Aureispira sp. CCB-E: one gene and its partner. The protein of the gene in region 1 interacts with the protein of each later gene in a pairwise test. Links are inferred from orthologs where the notes say so. Each region holds a gene or a part of one and is shown on either strand. Other genes may lie near its edges. The genes, in order: ruvA and ruvC.

Region 1 (9,881 bases):
TGTTATTTATAAAGAAGAAGTAGACCAAGTAGAATACACCAAACTAATCAACCGTTTTTATAAATTAAGGCAGCAGTTAATAGAGTGGTTGTATCACTATTTGAAAAAGACAGAGACGCATTCTTCAAAAGAAGAACAAAGTTTGAGTTTTATTCGTTATTTGGTTAATAAAAACCAATTTAAAGATGCTTTGGAGAAAGCCCTCAAATTAGAAAAGCATTGCCAAAAACTAAATTTATTTGAGTTGCTACCTGGCGTACTTAATATGATTATATACTGCCAGCAGTGTTTGTTTATAGGAGGTGACAAGGCACTTATTGATGCCGAAAAGCGTTTGTTAAAAGCGGTTGAATGGAATCATGCTTTGCAGAAATTGCATTATTATCACCAACAATCGTATCGTATAAAAACAATAGAGGATTATCAAGAAGTACTAAAAGCTGTACGAAAATTGATACAGCCTTATAAAGACTTGCCCAGATTTACACTACTCTACCATTATATTGCATTTAGCAAAGGGTGTACGGCAATTGGGCGCACTCACAAGTCTACGAATGCATTGGTTCGACATTTGAACAAGTTAGAAGCTATTTTGAAAGAGCATCCTCAAATGCCAATGATTTTTGCAATGGCTCATTACCCTAAGTTAACAACCTATAATCTGCTCTTACTAAAGGCAATATTTTATTTTTATAGAGGGCAATACAATGAGTCAGCCAAAGCGCTAAAAGAAAGGGATAGAATCGAAACGGCTCATCCTAACTTGCCATATCCAACTTCTGAATCGGAAATTAGAAACACCATTAGCATTCTCATTTCTAGCAAACAATACCGCCTTGCACTAAAAAAATGGGAGCAATTAGTAGCTTTTTATAAGAAGCATGAGCAAGATGAACGGTTGGATTTGGCATTAATGGAAAAGGCTAATATTTATTTTTTCCAATACCCTAAAGTAAATAAAACCGATCTTTTGGCTTTATATGAGGATTTGTTAGAAGCAGGAACTAGAGCCACTGAATTTACTGATTTTATAATAATTGCTACGATTTGGGTTAAACTATTATTAGGAAAAACATTTACAGCAATAGAGTTAGAAAAAGGAGCGGGTATGTTCAACGCTTATCAATTAGAAATTTCCTTAGTTCGTCAGTTGGGAGAAGCAATTTATCAGAAAAATTCTAAATTATTAAGGCAACTAATAAAGGACATAGAAAAATTATTAGAGAATAAAAACAATAGTATACAGTCTCTTTATTATCAGCAGTTTATTGTGATTGCAAAGACACACGTTTAAGCAATGTGGGGGGGACGAGGTTATACTTTAACAGGTTGTTTTTTGTTAAAGTATATTAATAAATTCAAAATTATAGGCATATGTCTTAATATTGAATTTATGGCTTTAGTAGGATATAGATGTGAATTTACTAATCTATTAAGTTAAAATAATCCCCCTCTGTTGTGGTTTCAACGAACTAATATTAAAATTTGTCCTACAATGAATTGTATTAATTGGTTAATGTAGAACTTATTAAAGTTTGTTTGGAAAATATGGAAAAGAAAACTCTAAGACACAAGAACGTATGGTATGTTGTTTTTAATCTGATTTTACCTATTGCTTTGTTCGGGCAACTGAAAGAGTCGGCTGAATTTATACCTTGCGAAGACTATTGTGAAGGTTATCAACCTATAATTGACTTAGATTTTAGTTTTTATAAGGAGCGTTATGTAGAGGAAAATTTATTGTACAAAATAACAGATAACTGGGGGAATGGTTGTTTGCCTTTATATGGCACTCGCAATATGAGAAGTGTTTTGCATGGAGTAGCTTACCGAGGAGGTGCCAACAACTATTTTCACAAAACTGATAAACGAAAAAATCATAACCCTCTCCCCAAAGATGGTATAAACAATTTGTGTTACGAAGGATTTTCGGCAGCAGTTTATCTTTATCGAACAAATTTTGAATCTGTAGATAGTATCGACACCTGTAGTTGTGTACATGGGGCTAACAATCAAATGAAATACTATCAATTGGATTATTTTGATTCATCACATGTACAAAAAATTATAGAGTTGGTATATGAATCTGGAATTGATGCTTCAAAAGGACCTGTTTATTTGCATTGTTGGAATGGATGGCACGCTTCTGGGTTTATTGCAGCCGTTTTGTTAAAACAATTTTGTGGATATACTAGCGCAGAAGCTATTCGGTACTGGGATTTGGGGACAGATGGTGCTAATCGAAGCAGTCGATACCAAAAAATTCGTATGATGATTCGTGATTTTGAACCTAACGAAAAGTATCGTTTGTTGGATAAAGAAGGAAATTATATATGCCCCGAAATGCCTCAATTTATAGACAGTTCTAAAATTCAAGTTACTATAAATCATTTGCTTATTGTTCCTGAATCAATTACTGAAAATAGTTCTATCCCTTTGCACAATATTTATTTTAAAGCAGGCAAGTCTACGATTCAAAATATAAGTAAAAATTCAGATATTAAAACTTTACTAAAAGCCTTAAAAACACATAAAGAGTTGGTTGTGGAGATTGGAGGTTATACTGATGATATTGGAAACGATTCTGTAAATCAAGTTTACTCTGAGCAGCGAGCTAGGTATGTCTACGATTATTTGTTGTCTCAAGAAGTTGATAAGAATCGCTTATCTTACAAAGGATATGGTGAACAGAGACCATTGTACAGCAATGCATACGAAGCGACAAGGGTGAAGAATAGACGGATAGAAATAAAAATACTCCAAAGTGTGGGTTTAAAAGAAGGCGATTAGCATTATATGAAATGCTTATAGCCAAAATAGAGCCTGCTTTTTATTTGTGAAATGCATTAGACTAAAGATCGATAGCACTTGTTTCAACAATAAAAAGCAGGCTTGTTTTATTGGGAGCAAATTATTTATTTACTGGAAATAACGGAGAGAATTAGTTCTCTGAATTTGCTTCTAGTGTTTCTAACGTATTGGCTGATTGCACCATCTGCAAAAATTCTGTTCGGTATCCCTCTTTATCATTACCTAAAGCACCTTTGGCTAGTTCTAAAACACTATCATAGGTAGCCGAACCTTTGAACTTAGAATTTCTTAATAACATCCCAAAACCAGCAACGGCTGCCGAAAAGCGATAATTATCAGAACTGTTGTCTAAGTTGGTAATAGCTGTATTTTTAAGTACTTGCTCCAACAAAATAGATTGATCGGATTGAATGGGTTTGTAGCGAAATTTCACGGTCATTAAGTCGGTTTCGTTTCCTGAAACCTTAGTCGTTTGATATTTTAAATCAGCAGCTTGATGAATTATTTGCGTAGATTTTGAATTGGCAAGAATCACTTCGTAAATGGCAGTTACTGTATGACCTGCACCTAGTTCTCCTGCATCTTTGGTATCGTCATCAAAATCCTCGTTCGCCAACAATCTATTTTCGTACCCAATCAAACGGTAAGCTTTAACCATTTTGGGATTAAACTCAATTTGAATTTTTACATCTTTGGCGATTGTAAACATATTGGCACGCATCTGAGTAACGAATACCTTTTTGGCTTCACGAATGTTATCAATATAAAAATAATTGCCGTTCCCTGCATTACTAATCTGTTCCATGCGACCATCTTTATAATTGCCCATACCAAAACCACAGATAGTCAAGTAAATATTGTCTTTTCGTTTTTCTTCAATAAGCGAAACAAGCTCACTAGATGAAGAAACCCCAACGTTAAAGTCGCCGTCTGTTGCTAAAATAACTCGGTTGTTACCATCAGCAATCAAATTTTCTTTGGCAATGTTGTAGGCCAACTCGATACCTTGACCTCCAGCAGTTGACCCGCCAGAATTAATCCCATCAAGAGCATTTAAAATCTTTTCATGTTCAGAAGCAGGAGTGGAAGGCAAAACCAAACCTGCTGCCCCTGCATAGGCAACAATGGCAACTTTATCCTTGTCATCCAACTCAGACAACAAGAGTTTTAGGGATTTTTTAAGTAAAGGGAGCTTGTTTTCAGCACTCATAGAACCAGAGGCATCAATAAGAAAAACCAAATTAGACGATTTTAAATCGGTATAATCCAAGTCTTTGCCTTGCAAACCTATATGAATGAGATGATGTTCAGAATTCCACGGAGTGGTAGATATTTCTGTATTAATCGAAAAAGGATCTTGCCCTTGCGGTTGGGGATAGTCATAATCAAAATAGTTGATCATTTCTTCAATGCGAACAGCGTCGGCTAAAGGCATTTGATCCATTTCTAGATAACGACGAATATTGCTATAAGAAGCATTATCAACATCTATAGAAAAGGTAGAAACAGGTGTTTGAGCAACACCTTTAAAGGTATTTTCATTGATTTTATCGTATTCTTCGGTATTAAGTTTTTCATTTTGTATCGGTTCAGGACTCACTTGATAAGTATAGTTAGCCCCTTCCGTTACAGTCTCAACTTTAGATAGAGCTTTTTGATCCATGGCACGAGCATTCGGTACTTCTTCAAGGTATAATGCCTTATCTACAGTAGCATTTTGACAGGAGAAAATAAACGTAGCACTAAAACCAAGTGCTAATAACTGAAATATTTTTTTCATTGTATTGTATTTTGTTGGGTTATAATAGAGTATCACACTCTAAGAAAATGTTGATTATTATTGTGTTTAGTACTTTGTGTATTTTTTAGCTTTTTTGTGAGAAACTAAAAAAGCATCTTTGCATCAGTTTGATTATCAGTTTTTTAAGGAATTAAGTAACAAAAGTGCACTCTGTTGATAATCAAACTGATGCGATTTTTCCACGAAGTAGTGGTGTTTTATTTTATTGTAAATCGAGCAGGCAACGAATTGGAAAGTAAATTGACTTGATCTCCAATAAACCGAATGCTATAAGTGCCAGGTTGATCTAAGGCATATCGAGGTCTTAAGTCGATGGTGTATAATTGAACTCCATTGCCTTCAATACTAATTAAATCGCTGTCTTCTACCGCACCACTATAAGTTGGGATTTTGCCTACAAAAGGAATTATATTACCTTTTTTGTCTTTAATTTGAAAACAGTTGTTCCAATTTTGACCATTGGCAGGAGAATTGAGCTTGCAAAACGAAACTATTTCTGAAGTATTATTTTTTATGACAAATCTTAACGTAATGGGGTCCCCTAATTGATAACTAGGTTGTGTCATATTTAGACTAATATTTAGTGGAATGGTTCGTTGTGGTGGAATTTCTGTTTTGGGAGCAGTCACAACCTGATTGTCGTTTTGACAACTTAATAAAATGCTACAAAAACAAATTGTTAAGATGGTAGTTCTCATATTTTGAATGATTTAAGTATAGATAAGGATGCACTATTTAGTAAAAAGGGTGTGCAAATGTTTTCATTTTGTTAAAAAAACTATTAAGAGTTAAAGGATAAATAATTATTGTACTAGCTTTTTTATAGTTTTGTGCGTTGATTACATTGTAAACTGTCTCTGTGTGTTAAACACGACGTTAAGATAAATAATATGATTGCCTACATCAAAGGTAAGTTAACCCAAAAAAGTCCAACAGATATTATTATTGAAACTGCCAATGGCATTGGATATCATGTGCACATTACACTAAATACTTATAATAAAATAGCAAATCAGAATGAATTAAAAATCTTAACTCATTTTATTGTAAAAGAAGACAGTCAAACTTTGTACGGTTTTGCAGAAGAGGAAGAAAGGCAGATTTTTGGATTATTAATCTCTGTTTCGGGGGTAGGTCCTAGCACTGCACGGGTTTTGCTATCGACCTTATCACCAGGAGAAGTAAGATCGGCTATTGTTTCAGAGAATATAGCAGTATTAAAGAGTGCCAAGGGGATTGGTCCCAAAGCAGCTAAGCGTATTATTCTGGAGTTAAAAGATAAGGTTTTGAAAGAAGGAGGGGCACAAAGTGCTGCAATTTCACAAACTTTAACAGTTGATAACACTATTCGAGAAGAAGCATTATCTGCATTGGTTGCGTTAGGTTTTAATAAGACATTAGTCCAAAAAGCGCTGAATCGAATATTGAAAACGACCCCTCATATTCAGGATTCAGGGGAGTTAATTAAACAAGCTTTAGGACAACTTTCTTCCTAGCCTACTTTAATTTGAGAAAAAAAAAGACCAAATTAAGTAAATCTAAAAAAAAATAATTTGTTGATTTGCCTAATGTTTTTATTTCGTGTCGATTAAAAGTTGTGAGGAACTTTACTACTTCGCTATTTTTATGGATGATGAATCTTAAAAAATATCATTATCAGCACTCAATATCTTATTTTCGATTTTACGAAGCAGAATTACACTAAAAAAAAGAAACACATTACATTGTTTAACAAAATAGCAGGATATAAGGTTCAATTCTACACAATTATAATTTTCTAGATTAAATTTTTCGACCATTTTTGAAAAATGAATAGACAAAGCAAGCATTTGACTACTAAAATAGGATATATCTATTGTTAGCTAGAAAATCTTTGTCTTAGAAATAAGAGAATCAGCGAAAATTAAATATTTTTGGAGTCATTTTGTTAAAGTCCACTCTTTTTCAGAGCATTACCAATGCCCTAAAAATGGACCTAGATGAGGCGAGTCTACAAAAGACCGTTCGTCTTAATAACCAAGCAGTTTTTTATGAATTTCAAGACACTGAATTTGTGCTTTTGGGTAGTATGTACCTATACAGTAGCAGGATGGAGTACAGACTATAACACTCTCAATTATTTAGAGGAAGATTTTTGGGCTTCGCCAACCTTTTTTATGCCAGACACCTTGCCTCCAATACAGGATAGACCAGAGGTAGATGTATCGAACAAACAAAATCCGTTTGATTTAAAGGACCCCAAAGTAATCGAAAAAAATGTAGAGTATGATGCAGAAAGTAATCTGTATATCATTACTGAAACGATCAACGGATCTTACTATCGATCTCCAATGTACTTAACTCCCGATGAATACTTTAAGTGGAGGGCAGAACAGGAGGACAAAGCCTATTTTAAGGAGTTATCTCAAATGAATAAAGTAGGAAAAGTTGGAGGTGATCCTGTTGCGCCTTATCAAGATCGAATTAGCAATAGCTTGGTTGAGCGTCTGTTTTGTGGTTCAACAATTGATGTTCGACCTCAAGGTAATATAGGTTTGACATTTGGTTTTGATTATCAAAGAATCGCAAATCCTATCTTGACTGAACAACAGCAACAACAAGGTGGTTTTGATTTTGATATGAATATTCAGCTGAGTGTGGTCGGTAAGATTGGGCAAAAACTAAAGCTGTCTTTTAACTATAACACACAAGCTACCTTTGATTTTGATCGCCAAATTAAAGTAGAATATTTGAGTGATACAGAATGTTCAGAAGATGACATTATCAAAAAAATAGAAGCAGGTAACGTTAGTTTTCCATTGCGTTCTTCTCTTATACAGGGGCGCCAAAATTTATTTGGCTTTCGCACAGATTTGCAATTTGGTCGTTTAAAAATGTCTTTGGTTGCTTCTCAAAGTCAAACCAAACGAAAAGAAATTCAAATCAAAGGTGGTTCTCAATTGCAAGATTTTGAGGTAACAGCAGATAATTATGATGAAAATCGACATTTCTTCCTTTCTCATTACAACCGTGCTACTTACGAAGAGAATTTAACGACGCTACCTCAGATCAATACGCTGTTTAATATTACCAAAATAGAAGTATGGGTAACCAATGATCGAAATGTAACCGAAGGCGTTCGAGATGTCGTGGCTTATGCAGATTTGGGAGAAACGGATCCTAGCAAAATGGTTAGTGGCAACCAATACAATCCTTCGACCGCATCTGAACAAGGGATTGATTTAAGAAACAATCGTCTACCAGATAATGATGCCAATGATTTATATAAAGAGTTGTTGGCTAGTGAAAATGGGACTCCTTCGGGGAACGCTCGTGGGCTTCAAACATCTATTAGTGCTTTACAAGGTGCCCCGTTTAATATGAGTGATGCAGAAGACTTTGTGAAAATCAGAGCCCGTAAATTGTCGCCCTCAGAGTTTACCTATGATCCTAAACTTGGGTTCGTATCTGTCAATGTGTCGATCAAGCCAACAGATGTAGTCGCAGTGGCTTATCAATATACTTATAATGGTCAGATATACCAAGTGGGGGAGTTTGCACAAGATTTGCCTTTGAATGCTGACACTTTGAATGTAATGCATTTAAAATTATTAAAGGGAGTTAGAACAAGAGTTGATTTGCCAATTTGGGACTTAATGATGAAAAACATTTATTCCTTAGGAGCCTATCAAATTAATCAAGAAGACTTTATGCTGGATGTCTTTTATCAAGACCCAGGAGGAGGAGAGAAGCGATTTTTGCCAGAGGGACCACCAGAAGGAAAGCCCTTGATTACGATGTTGAACTTAGATAATCTGAACAGAGCAAGAGACCCTATTCCTGATGGACAGTTTGACTATATCCCAGGGACAACGATTTTGCCTAGAAACGGACGTGTCATTTTTCCAGTTTTAGAGCCTTTTGGAAGTTCGTTGGCTGGAGAGTTTTATCGAACACCTGGTGATCCTGCAAGTTTACATCCTATTTCTCAAAAATATCTATACAACCAGCTCTACGATTCTACAATTACAAGAGCAAGAGAATTTCCAGAGTTTAATCGATACATTATACGAGGTCGTTACAAGTCTAGTGTTTCTTCTGAAATTTCCTTGGGAGGATTTAATATTCCGAAAGGGTCGGTAGTGGTAACAGCAGGTGGACGTACATTGACAGAAGGTACGGATTATACGATTGATTATAATTTGGGAAGAATTAAAATTTTGAATGAGGCTTATTTGAATTCTGGACAGCCAGTTCGAGTTGCTTTTGAGGACAATGCTACCTTTGGGTTTAATCAACAAGGCTTTTTTGGAGCAAGGTTTGATTACTTTGTTAATAAAGATCTGAATATTGGAGCTACCTTTTTGCACTTAAACGAACGCCCCTTTACACAGAAGGTAAATTATGGGGATGACCCTATTTCGAATAGTATTTATGGGTTTGACGTACAATATAGCAGCGAAGCACCTTGGTTAACTCGTTTGATAGATAAAATACCATTGATTAGCACCAAGGCAATGTCAAATATTTCGTTTTCAGCAGAATTTGCACATTTAATTCCTGGTTCTCCAGATATTATCAATCAAGCTAATGACGAAGGAGGAGTTGTTTTTATTGATGATTTTGAGGGATCAACGAGCAATTTTAATTTGTCTATTCCAAGTTTAAATTGGGTGTTGGCAAGTACGCCAAGAAGTGACCTTTCTAATCCTTTGTTCCCAGAAGCAAGTTTGTCAAATGATTTGGAATACAATAAAAACAGAGCAAGAATAGCATGGTATAACTTGGAACCTGCTTTAAATTTTACCTCTGGTTCTAAGAGTATTTATACACGCGAAATTCAACAACAAGAGGTTTTTCAAAATGTTCAAAATACAGGTTTAACCTATACTGGACTACGTACATTTGATTTGTCTTATAGACCGAAGGAACGTGGACCTTATAACTTTGATACGACAAACATAGATCCAGCTACAGGAGAATTTACCAACCCTGCTGATCGTTGGGGAGGTGTTATGCGTAGTTTGACAAATACTGATTTTGAGGCTTCTAATATTGAGTTTGTCGAAATGTGGGTCATGAGTCCTTTTAAAGAAGGTTATGGTGGTAATGGTGGAGACTTGTATATTGAGTTGGGAGATGTTTCGGAAGATATCTTAAAAGATTCTCGATTGTTCTTTGAGAATGGGATACCAGCCGCCAATTCTAATACTAGTACAGATGAAACTGTCTGGTCAAGAATTCCAAGAACACAAGCTGTGACACGTGCTTTTGACAATGATCCTGCTAT
Region 2 (9,825 bases), 5.8 Mb from region 1 along the record:
TCTACGGCACGAGACAATTGAGAAAGTGCAATAACAGGAACATTTAATTCTTTTGCCAATCCTTTTAAACCACGAGAAATCATCGAAATCTCTTGTTCTCGATTGCCTTTATTATCGCCACCACCAGTCATCAATTGTAGGTAGTCAATAATAACCATCTGAATGTCGTGTTGCATTTTTAAACGGCGGCACTTAGCGCGTAGTTCAAAGATACTAATACCAGGTGTATCATCAATATACAATGGAACATTACTTAGTTTATCGACTTGAGCATGTAGTTGTTGCCATTCGTAGTCTTCCAATTGTCCTTTACGTAATTTTTCAGAAGCAATTTCTGTTTCCATAGAAATTAAACGATTGACCAACTGCAATGAAGACATCTCTAAAGAGAAAAAGGCAACTCCTTTGTTGAACTCAATAGCAGCATTTCTAGCAACAGCCATTGTAAAAGAAGTATTGTGTGTCACAGTCATATCCTCTAATAAAAACAGGTGGTTTTTATCTAGAGTAAAACCATAATAATCGTCTACTATGTCTTCTTCAACTCGAATATCCGTTAAGCGCCAATCTTTTTGATAAGCACGAACTTCGGCTTGGTTGTTGATCCTTACAGGAATATTGGCAATATTACCACGAATAGAAAGGGTATAAGTAGCAAGGCTAGATGATGAGGTTTGGGATGTTTCGGTGCTTACCAATGAGGTTCTAAATCCTAGAGAATCACATAAAAACTTAAGTTGTTCAGCGATAGATAGCCCTGTTATGGCAATTTCATAGCAATCGGATGCAGCGATATAACGCCCACTACTATCAATGAACCCTGCCAATAAATCCAAACGCTTGTTTGAGGAGTTGATAAGATATTCTGTCGGAATATGTTTGTTTTTAATTAAGTTCGATTGCTGTAAATCATTCATCAAACTATAACCACTAGATATTTGAGAGTGCTCAACAGTAGACTGAGAAATATTTTCTCTTAACTGTCTGGTTTCAATTGACAAGTTTTGTTGTGTCGCAAATTGACGAATATAACGAACCGCTTTTTGGTTTTGTGTTTTATATGATGCATGATTAGCTGTACCTGTACCAAGACCTAACCACAACCCAATGAAATAAGAAGGCAATGAGGTTGTTTGTGCTTGAAAATCAACAGGAACTTTATATCCTTTGAAATTAGATTTAAAAGAATCCGATTTGCCAAGCCAGTCTTTAACAGAAATATTTAAGACCTCTCCTTTGGCATAAGAATCATAAGTAGCACTAGATTTTAGTGACAAGACATGACTTTCATTGACTCTGTAAGGAATGCCTTCATTTTGATAAATCCAGTACATTTTTTCTTTGCCACGAGCAATAGACGCAACTGTTCGAGGCGTGGAATCATCTCCCATCAATAAATCTCCAACTTGGATATTTTCGACTTTTTCAAGTTGTCCATCATATTTGAGCACTTTCGTGCCTTTGCCCAAACACTTTCCCATACCTGGTCGAGCTGCAATAATAATTAAATCAGAAGGCTGCCAACCCGATGTCAATTTATCCAAATTGACAAAACCTGTAGGAACCCCTGTTAAGCCCTCTTCTTTTCCACTCATTTCCTCCAGCTGTTTAACAGCCATATTGACCAATGTACTCATACCCAACGAGCCACGGCTTAGGTTCTGTTCTGTGATGTTGAATAAATTTTGCTCTGCGCTATCGAGCAAGTCAAAAACATCTACCGTATCTTCATAAGCAGCTCGGATGGTTTCGGTAGAACTTCTGATTAGTTCTCTCTGAATAAATTTTTGAGCTATGATTCGGGCATGGAATTCAATGTTAGCAGACGAAGCGACACGATTGGTCAATTCTACTAATTGATAAGGTCCTCCGACCATTTCCAGTTTCCCCATTTTCTTCAACTCCTCTGTCACTGTTAACAAGTCAATAGGATGGCTTTTTTCAAAGAGTACACAGATAGCTTTATAAATATGCTGATGAGCTTCCCTATAAAAAGAAGCAGGACGTAAAATATCAATAATCAAAGCAACGGCATCTTTATCAAGCATTAATGCACCAAGTACCGCCTCTTCTAAGTTAATAGCTTGAGGTTGCACCTTCCCGTGCTCAGAGAAAGCATCTTTCTTTTTAGTAAATTTTTTTGTGAAATTTTTATTCTCGTCCATTATATCCTTGTAATCTATACTGGTTAGTTGATGTTAGAGTTGATGTTGTAAATGCTACAAAATCATTTTTTTAATTCTAATGTTTTTTTAATCGTAGTCTGCCCAAAGGAGTCCGTCAACTTAGTTATTAATTTAAGGCAAGTTGCCTTTTTTAGTTTATAAGAAATTGAAAAACTAAGTTGATGTCTTTACAAAAAAGGTTGTTTACTTCGTGAGCGTTTTGCTTTTAGTTAGCTACGTTGCTAGCGTGGTTTATATAATTTTTTCTGAACGATTACTTAAACATGAAATGATTCGTAAATACTTCTTAAGAGTAAGCCTACAAAAATACGCTTTATTTTTAGCAAGGACAAAAAAGTGCTTAGATAGATTCTATCTTTTTTGTGAATAATGTGTCAAAAAAATCTTTCTGTTTTTGAGATTTTTGCTTGTTAATAATAAGCTTTTTATTCTTCAAAGCAGTATGAATAGGCAGTTATAAAAGTAGAAGAGGGTATGCCATTCAATAGGCAAAACGACTAAAATTTTGCTCTTTTATTAGGGTTATCTTTTAAAAAACTACCCCAGTCGTTGTATTTTTTTTGCCCTAAAGCCATTCCTTGAGTTTGGATGTGATGACAAAAAGCAACCCCTAGGGCATCCGTAGCATCCAAGAGGTCTGTTTTAATATCTCCATCTACGACGTGTGGCAACATCCTAGCAATCTGTTCTTTGGAGGCATTTCCATTACCTGTAACAGCTTTTTTTATGCTACGAGGAGAATATTCTTCAACGGGAATGCCTTTCTGGGCAATGGCTACCATAGCAACTCCTTGAGCTCTACCTAGTTTTAGCATAGATTGCACGTTTTTACCATAAAAAGGAGCTTCGATGCCTGCATCTGTAGGTTGGTAAAGTTGGATAAGTTTTTGAAGTTCTGTAAAAATATGTGCTAACTTTTGACCATGATTGTCATATTTAGCCATACTGAGGGTGCCCATTGTAATAATGCGCGGCTTTTTTTTGTTAATAACTTGTATAAAGGCATAGCCCAAGACATTGCTACCAGGGTCTATGCCCAATATGATTTTTGGTTTTATGCTCATACGTTTAGTTCGTTATTTGCTAATTGGTAAAAGACAAAGATACAAACAAGTTTAAAAAACAAAGCGAAAAACAAATTGTTTCTTTTTTTGAGACACAAAATTAGAAGCTTACGATCTTACAGAAGATTAGTAAATTCTTGTAAATTTGCAACATGCATACAAATACAACATCATCGTTATCTATTAAAGGTAAAGGCTTTCTTTTTAAGTCGTTAGCACAACATAAATTTTTTGTACGTATTCTAAAACTGACATTGGTTATTGTTTTGGGAGCTATTCTATATCATCAAATTTTTGGCAGAGAAGATTTGACCTTGCAAAAATTAGGAGTAGAATTTTGGCAGCATTTGTCTTGGAAAAAAGTTCCTTTATTGATGCTTGTACTTGTATTAATGCCTTTGAATTGGTTTTTTGAAACTCAAAAATGGCTAGCTTTGATGCGTAAAATTGAATCTATTTCATTTTTCCAAGCCCTAAAAGTAGTGCTAATCGGATTGAGTTGTTCTTTGTTTACACCCAATAGAGTAGGAGAGTATGGAGGACGTGTAATGATGGTATCTCCCCAAAACCGCTTATTGGCTATTTGGGCAACAATGGTTGGTATTTCTAGCCAATGGATTGTTTTGGTTGTTGGAGGATGGTGGGGATTGATGGGCGCATTTTATGGGGGACTTATTCCTATCCATGAAGCATTGTTAAGTAGCTTGATCTTAGTGGGGGGAGTCGCATCGAGTTGTTTGTTGGGAATCTATTTTAATCTACGAAAAATTGTGCCGTATAGCATGAAGTTTAAATGGACAAGAAACTGGGCGATGAAGATGCAACGTTCTTCTTTTGATTATTACAATAACAAAGAATTAATAGAAGCCTTAGGCTATTCAATAACACGTTACTGGATTTATTCTTCTCAGTATGTTTGCCTGCTGTTCTTTTTTGGATTTGATGCAAACATTTTAAGCACTTTTTTGGGGGTCATAATCGTCTATTTATTGCAAACAGGAATACCGTTACCACCCTCAACAGGTCTATTGGCAAGAGGTAATATTGCCGTGTTAATCTTGGGATATTTGACTGTAAAAGAAGATGCATCAATGTCGATCTTGTCTGCTACGTTTAGTCTTTGGATGATCAATGTTGTGTTGCCATCTGTTGTTGGGGCTTTTTTGATTGCTCGCTTAGGATGGAATGAAAAAGAAGCTGAAAGCGAGGAGCAAATGCCTGTTACTTCTAGTAGGGAATGCACTATTCAGCCTTAGTAAAGGAATAGGAATACAATAGCCCATTCATTTTGGAACGAACTATTGTACCCATTATAGATAGCTTTATACAAATAAAGGCGTAAATTTGAAATCACCTCCATCAAATAGCCCTTTGTCACTTAATTTTAATCTAGGAATAACCAACAAAGCCATAAAAGATAGGGTCATAAAAGGGGCTCTTAGGCTACAGCCCAATTGCTCCTTTGAAAATCGGTCAATTGTAGAATATAAATTGGCGACAAGCTCACCTTCATCGGTTGACATAATACCAGCGACAGGAAGTGGCAAAACGTGTTCTTGTTGAGAACCAATTGCCGAAATACCCCCTTTGTTTTTTATAATCAAATTAACTGCTTTACAAATGGCATCATCATCTGTTCCGACCGCAATAATATTGTGAGAATCGTGTCCTACACAAGATGCCAATGCCCCTTCTTTTAAATTAAATCCATTGATAAAGGCAACAGCAGGAGGTGTGTTGGAATAGCGATTCACAACGACCATTTTGAGAACATCTGTTTCGGTGTTAGATATGGTATTGCCCTGCTCAATTTTGGCAGGGGCTTCAAAACTTTCAGTAATCAAGGCGCCATCAATTGCTTTGATCACATGAAGGGTTTCTGTTTGAGGAACACAGACAAACTCTTTAGCCTCTTTAGGGTAGGTATTGAAGTTATTAATAGCTACTTCATCCACTCTATGAATAAGTGATTTACCGTCTTGAGCAACAAGTTGCCCATTGATATAGGTAGCTTCAACTTCAAAATTCTGTAGATCTTTTACAATGGCAAAGTCTGCCCAATCGCCCACTTGTAATAATCCAATATCTAAATTGTAATGTTGTACTGGGTTGATGCAGGCAACTTGAAGGACATCAAATAAGGGAATACCCTGTGCCACTGCTCTTGCTGCTAGTTGGTTGATATGACCCAACATAAGGTCATCAGGATGTTTATCATCCGAACAAAACATAACGTTAGCTGTATGCTCGGGAAGTATAGAAATTAAGGTGTCAAAATTTTTAGCAGCAGAACCTTCTCGAATGATAACTTTCATACCCAAGCTGAGTTTTTCCAAGGCTTCTTCCAATTCAAAACATTCGTGATCGGTACTAATACCTGCCTGAATGTATTTTTGAATTTGTTCCCCTCGAACACCTGGAGCATGCCCATCAATAGGTTTGTTAGCAGCCTTGGCAGCTGCTAGTTTAGCCATAACCATGGGATCCTCAAAAATTACCCCAGGGTAATTCATCATTTCTGCCATATATTTGATGTCGTTGTCCGCCATCAATGTTTTGATTCCTTCCACATCAATTTCTGCTCCTGCTGTTTCAAAACTAGTAGCAGGAACACAAGAAGGAGCCCCAAAATTAAACTTAAAGGGCACTTTTTTCCCATTTTCAATCATATAATAAACCCCTTCAAGCCCCATTACATTAGCAATTTCATGAGGATCAGAGACCGTTCCGACGGAACCGTGAATGACTGCTAAACGGGCAAACTCAGAAGGAATGAGCATAGAACTTTCTATGTGCACATGTGCATCGACAAATCCAGGAATAGCATAACCTTCCACTGATTCATTAATGGGAGTAATTTGAGCTATTTTTTTGTCCTTTAGCTCAATTTTAGCAGCAAAAATGGTTCGATTGTTTATATCAACGTAATTAGTTTTGATTATCATACTTAGTCCAATTTGAGTAGTTTGAGAGACAAAAAGTTAAATCCAAATTTAATTAAAATAACTAATCGTTTAGAAAAAATACAAGTAAACTGCATTTCTTTTTGTACGATTTTTTATCAAAAAACATCTTAGGGGCTACTGTATCGTAACATCGAACTGTTTCCTCTTTGCTTTTCGATTAATACTATAAATAAACTTAGTTTTTATGCTCATCTACTTCAACAAAAAAAGGTTGCATTCATTGAACACAACCTTTGATTTATATTAAATGTATTGTATAATTCGAGTCTTAAAACAGCGCTTTTCCTAGTCGCTGCTTACGGAGCAATTTAGGCAATTTGACTGATGTTTTGTAATTTTTCTGCCAAACCTTCGATAGATTCAATTTGGTCTTTGTATTTAGATAATAACTGAGCTGCCTTGTTGCTAATACCGCTAGTTAAGGTGTCTAAATTACTATTAGATTTTTCTCCTTGTTTTGCTCTAATTTTGTCAATATGAGGTTGAAGTTTACTCTGAATAGTTTTAGCCGCTTCATTAATTTTTTTAGCCGCTTCTACTTGTTTGTCTTTATCAGAGCTAGAAATGAAAGTCTCCAATTGAGGCATCAATTCTTCAATTTTATTCCAAGCAGAAAGTATTACCTTAGGTTTTTTAGAACTGTCTACTTTTGCAACTTGATCGTAAATCTTTTTAGCCTCTTGGAATGCGCTTTTCAAGTCACCTAATGTACTTAGTTCCGTTTCTTCTTCAAGCGTATCGTCCGTGTTATTATTGGGTTCTGTCTTAGTTTCAGGTTCAAGCTCTGTATTGGTATCAATTTCAGAAGCATCTTCTGATGTACCCGTTACATTTAGTTTTAATTTAATTGTTTTGTCAAATAGCTCGTTCAATTCTTCTACAATGACATCTGCTGTTAGACCTCCTTTTTTGATTTCTAAAGTGATTTCACCTTTGCCTTGAGTTGCTTTTACCAAAGAAGTCCATTTAACTAAGTGGATACTCTTGTCTTTTTTTAATGCTTTATAGGCTTTGTCTGCTTCGTCCCATTTTAGAAAAGGAATAAAAACAGCAATTTTCTTTTTGCTACCAAGGTTATACTTTGTAAATACTAGACCTGCTTTTGCTTTTTTTACAACAGCTGTTTTAGCGTGTTGTTTTTTGTATTCTGCATATTTTAATGCTTGAAATGCCTTAAAGTCAAATAATTCCTTTGCCATTGGTTTTTATGTTTTTTTAAGTGTGAATGTTAAAATTACAGATAAGAGTAATCCATGGAGCAAAATGCTATATTTTATCCAAGTGTTTTAAGGTTTACTCGTTTCAAAATTGTTTTTATTTCAGATCGGCGTTCATTCATTTTTTCAACTACTCCTAGTAGTGATTTTTTTAATGTTGCCCTACTTTCTGCTTTGCTTTTTTGTGAATGAATTCTTGATTCTAACTCTTTCCATTGAGGTAATCCAGATTCCAAAACTTTTTTCTGAGAAGTAAAACTATTTCTAGTTTTTTCATCGGTTTGAGTCAATTGCGCTAAAAAAAGATGCCCTGCTTTTCGAAGCGCTTTTACAAAAGCAGCATCGTTATTGGTGGTTTCTCTCTTTTTATAACGAGGCATGACATCCTTTACCAATTTTTCAATTCCCCGTTTTAAGTTTTTGGCTTTATCTACAATTTCCTCTGTACTAACCAGTACCGTTTGATTGTTTTCAGTATTCGAAGTATTGGGGTCAACAACCTGTTCTATTTTCGAAGGATCTTTAGAATCGACCATAAGAGGAGCATCTAACCAACGAATTTCATCAATTAATTTTAATGAAGTACGTTGCATTTTTTTTAGTGTCCTCATGACACTAGCTTTTTTGCCTTTAGCTAGCGATAAATTGGGATAAAGACAAAGTACTTTGCTGCCTTTTTCGTTCAAAATAAAACAAGTTCCCATCGAGACTTTTGTCTTATCAAATCCTTCTTGCCCTTTTCCTGCTGCCTTAAATAGCATTTTTTGCGTTGCTGTGGGTGTACCAAAAACTAGTAGATGCTCATCAGCAGTATAATTCTCACAAAAGAAATACTCTGTTGTTTGCTCAACATGCGTCTTTTGAATCAATATGTTTTGTATACCTTTATAATACTTACTCAAAAAGCCAGTATCAAGATTTCTACTTTTTATTTGATCCGGTTTGAATTTGGTTAGAATATTAAATGCCACAGTAAAAATGGGTTAAAAAATGATTGATAGAAACAATTACCTACAAAGCCCAATACTCCAATAGGTGGACTTTAAGAATTCGAGTAAATTTAAGAAAAAAAAACTGAAAAAACAAACCATTTTTCTTTTTCTATTGGAGAGGATGCTGCATTATATTAAAAATAAAAAAACTAAAAGAAGAAAATGAAGCATAAAAACTAGAAGGAGAATTTCATTTTGTTAAAGAAGAACAAATGTTTTTAGACCAATAGGTTTAAATTATAGTTGGTTCTTAGTACTTTTGTGGCTAATTCATATAAGATATCAACAAACTTGTGTGATAATATGTTGTCTGAAATACAGCAGGCAAACTTTTTAGTTTAAACAAAACTGTTCTTTGATAAATAATGTGTATTTATATATAAGTAGTTCGTTGATTTTTTACGTACTATAATAATAGTAAAAACATGATTTGTACAAGAACCAACAAAATGAGAACAAATAAAACGTTATGGCAAAAATTCCAATAGACTTAACGAAGGGAACATTAAAAGAAGTAGAAGTACCAAAAGAAAACGTTATTATTGGTATAGACCTAGGAACAACAAATAGTTTAGTTGCTTATATGTTAGATGGAACGCCGACTGTTGTTACGGATCATATTGGTAAAAATGCCTTAGTCCCATCTATTATACATTTTGAAAATGAAAATTCTGTAGTGGTAGGGCATGATGCGATTGAAAAATTAGTGACAGATCCAGAGAATACCATTTTTTCGATTAAGCGATTGATGGGAAAATCGTATCAAGATGTGGAAGACTATAAGCGCTTTTTTTCTTATCAAATTATTGATAATGAGGTAGAAGATAGCTTGGTTAAAATTAGGATTAAGGATAAATTTTATACGCCAATTGAATTGTCGGCAAAAATTTTGGCACAACTCAAACGACGTATTGAGAAAACGCTTGGTGCTGAGGTGACTCGTGCCGTTATTACAGTTCCTGCTTATTTTAACGATGCCCAACGTCAAGCAACACGGGATGCAGGGAAATTAGCAGGACTGGATGTCTTGCGTATTGTCAATGAACCCACTGCGGCAAGTTTGGCATATGGAATTGGGTTGGATGCAGATGATATTAAAACGGTTGCTGTTTATGATTTGGGAGGCGGAACATTTGATATTTCTATTCTTAAGATAGAACATGGTATCTTTGAGGTGTTGTCTACAAATGGAGATACTTTCTTGGGAGGGGATGACTTTGATCGTGCGATTCAGCAATATTGGATGGATACCTACAAATTTGATACAGATAATAATGCCGCACTGACACAAGAACTTCGATTAGCAGCAGAAGCAGCCAAAAAATCTTTTGCAAAGAAAGCTACTTTTGAAACAACTATCGCTGGAATTACTTGCCAAATGACCAAAGATCAATTTGAAG

Evidence for each region.
Region 2: the proteins of ruvA (region 1) and ruvC interact in binary tests that used the Escherichia coli proteins (3 or more experiments, as listed by UniProt). The link is inferred for Aureispira sp. CCB-E from one-to-one orthologs.

Annotation. Positions count from the first base shown.
Region 1 is NZ_CP133671.1:480,041-489,921, forward strand. Bases 4,373-7,305 are described here. They hold ruvA (Holliday junction branch migration protein RuvA), read left to right. Parts: upstream 4,373-5,502; coding sequence 5,503-6,108; downstream 6,109-7,305. Other genes in these bases: QP953_RS01850 (von Willebrand factor type A domain-containing protein), read right to left, coding at 4,373-4,591; QP953_RS01855 (hypothetical protein), read right to left, coding at 4,810-5,310; sprA (cell surface protein SprA), read left to right, coding at 6,643-7,305. Also shown: QP953_RS01840 (hypothetical protein), read left to right, coding at 1-1,294; QP953_RS01845 (OmpA family protein), read left to right, coding at 1,549-2,790; more of QP953_RS01850, read right to left, coding at 2,942-4,372; more of sprA, read left to right, coding at 7,306-9,881. UniProt on the Escherichia coli protein: The RuvA-RuvB-RuvC complex processes Holliday junction (HJ) DNA during genetic recombination and DNA repair.
Region 2 is NZ_CP133671.1:6,233,745-6,243,569, reverse strand. Bases 1,468-4,344 are described here. They hold ruvC (crossover junction endodeoxyribonuclease RuvC), read right to left. Parts: upstream 3,251-4,344; coding sequence 2,684-3,250; downstream 1,468-2,683. Other genes in these bases: QP953_RS24205 (lysylphosphatidylglycerol synthase domain-containing protein), read left to right, coding at 3,403-4,344; dnaB (replicative DNA helicase), read right to left, coding at 1,468-2,165. Outside these bases: more of dnaB, read right to left, coding at 1-1,467; more of QP953_RS24205, read left to right, coding at 4,345-4,506; ade (adenine deaminase), read right to left, coding at 4,573-6,195; QP953_RS24195 (hypothetical protein), read right to left, coding at 6,525-7,415; QP953_RS24190 (hypothetical protein), read right to left, coding at 7,490-8,404; molecular chaperone DnaK, read left to right, coding at 8,895-9,825.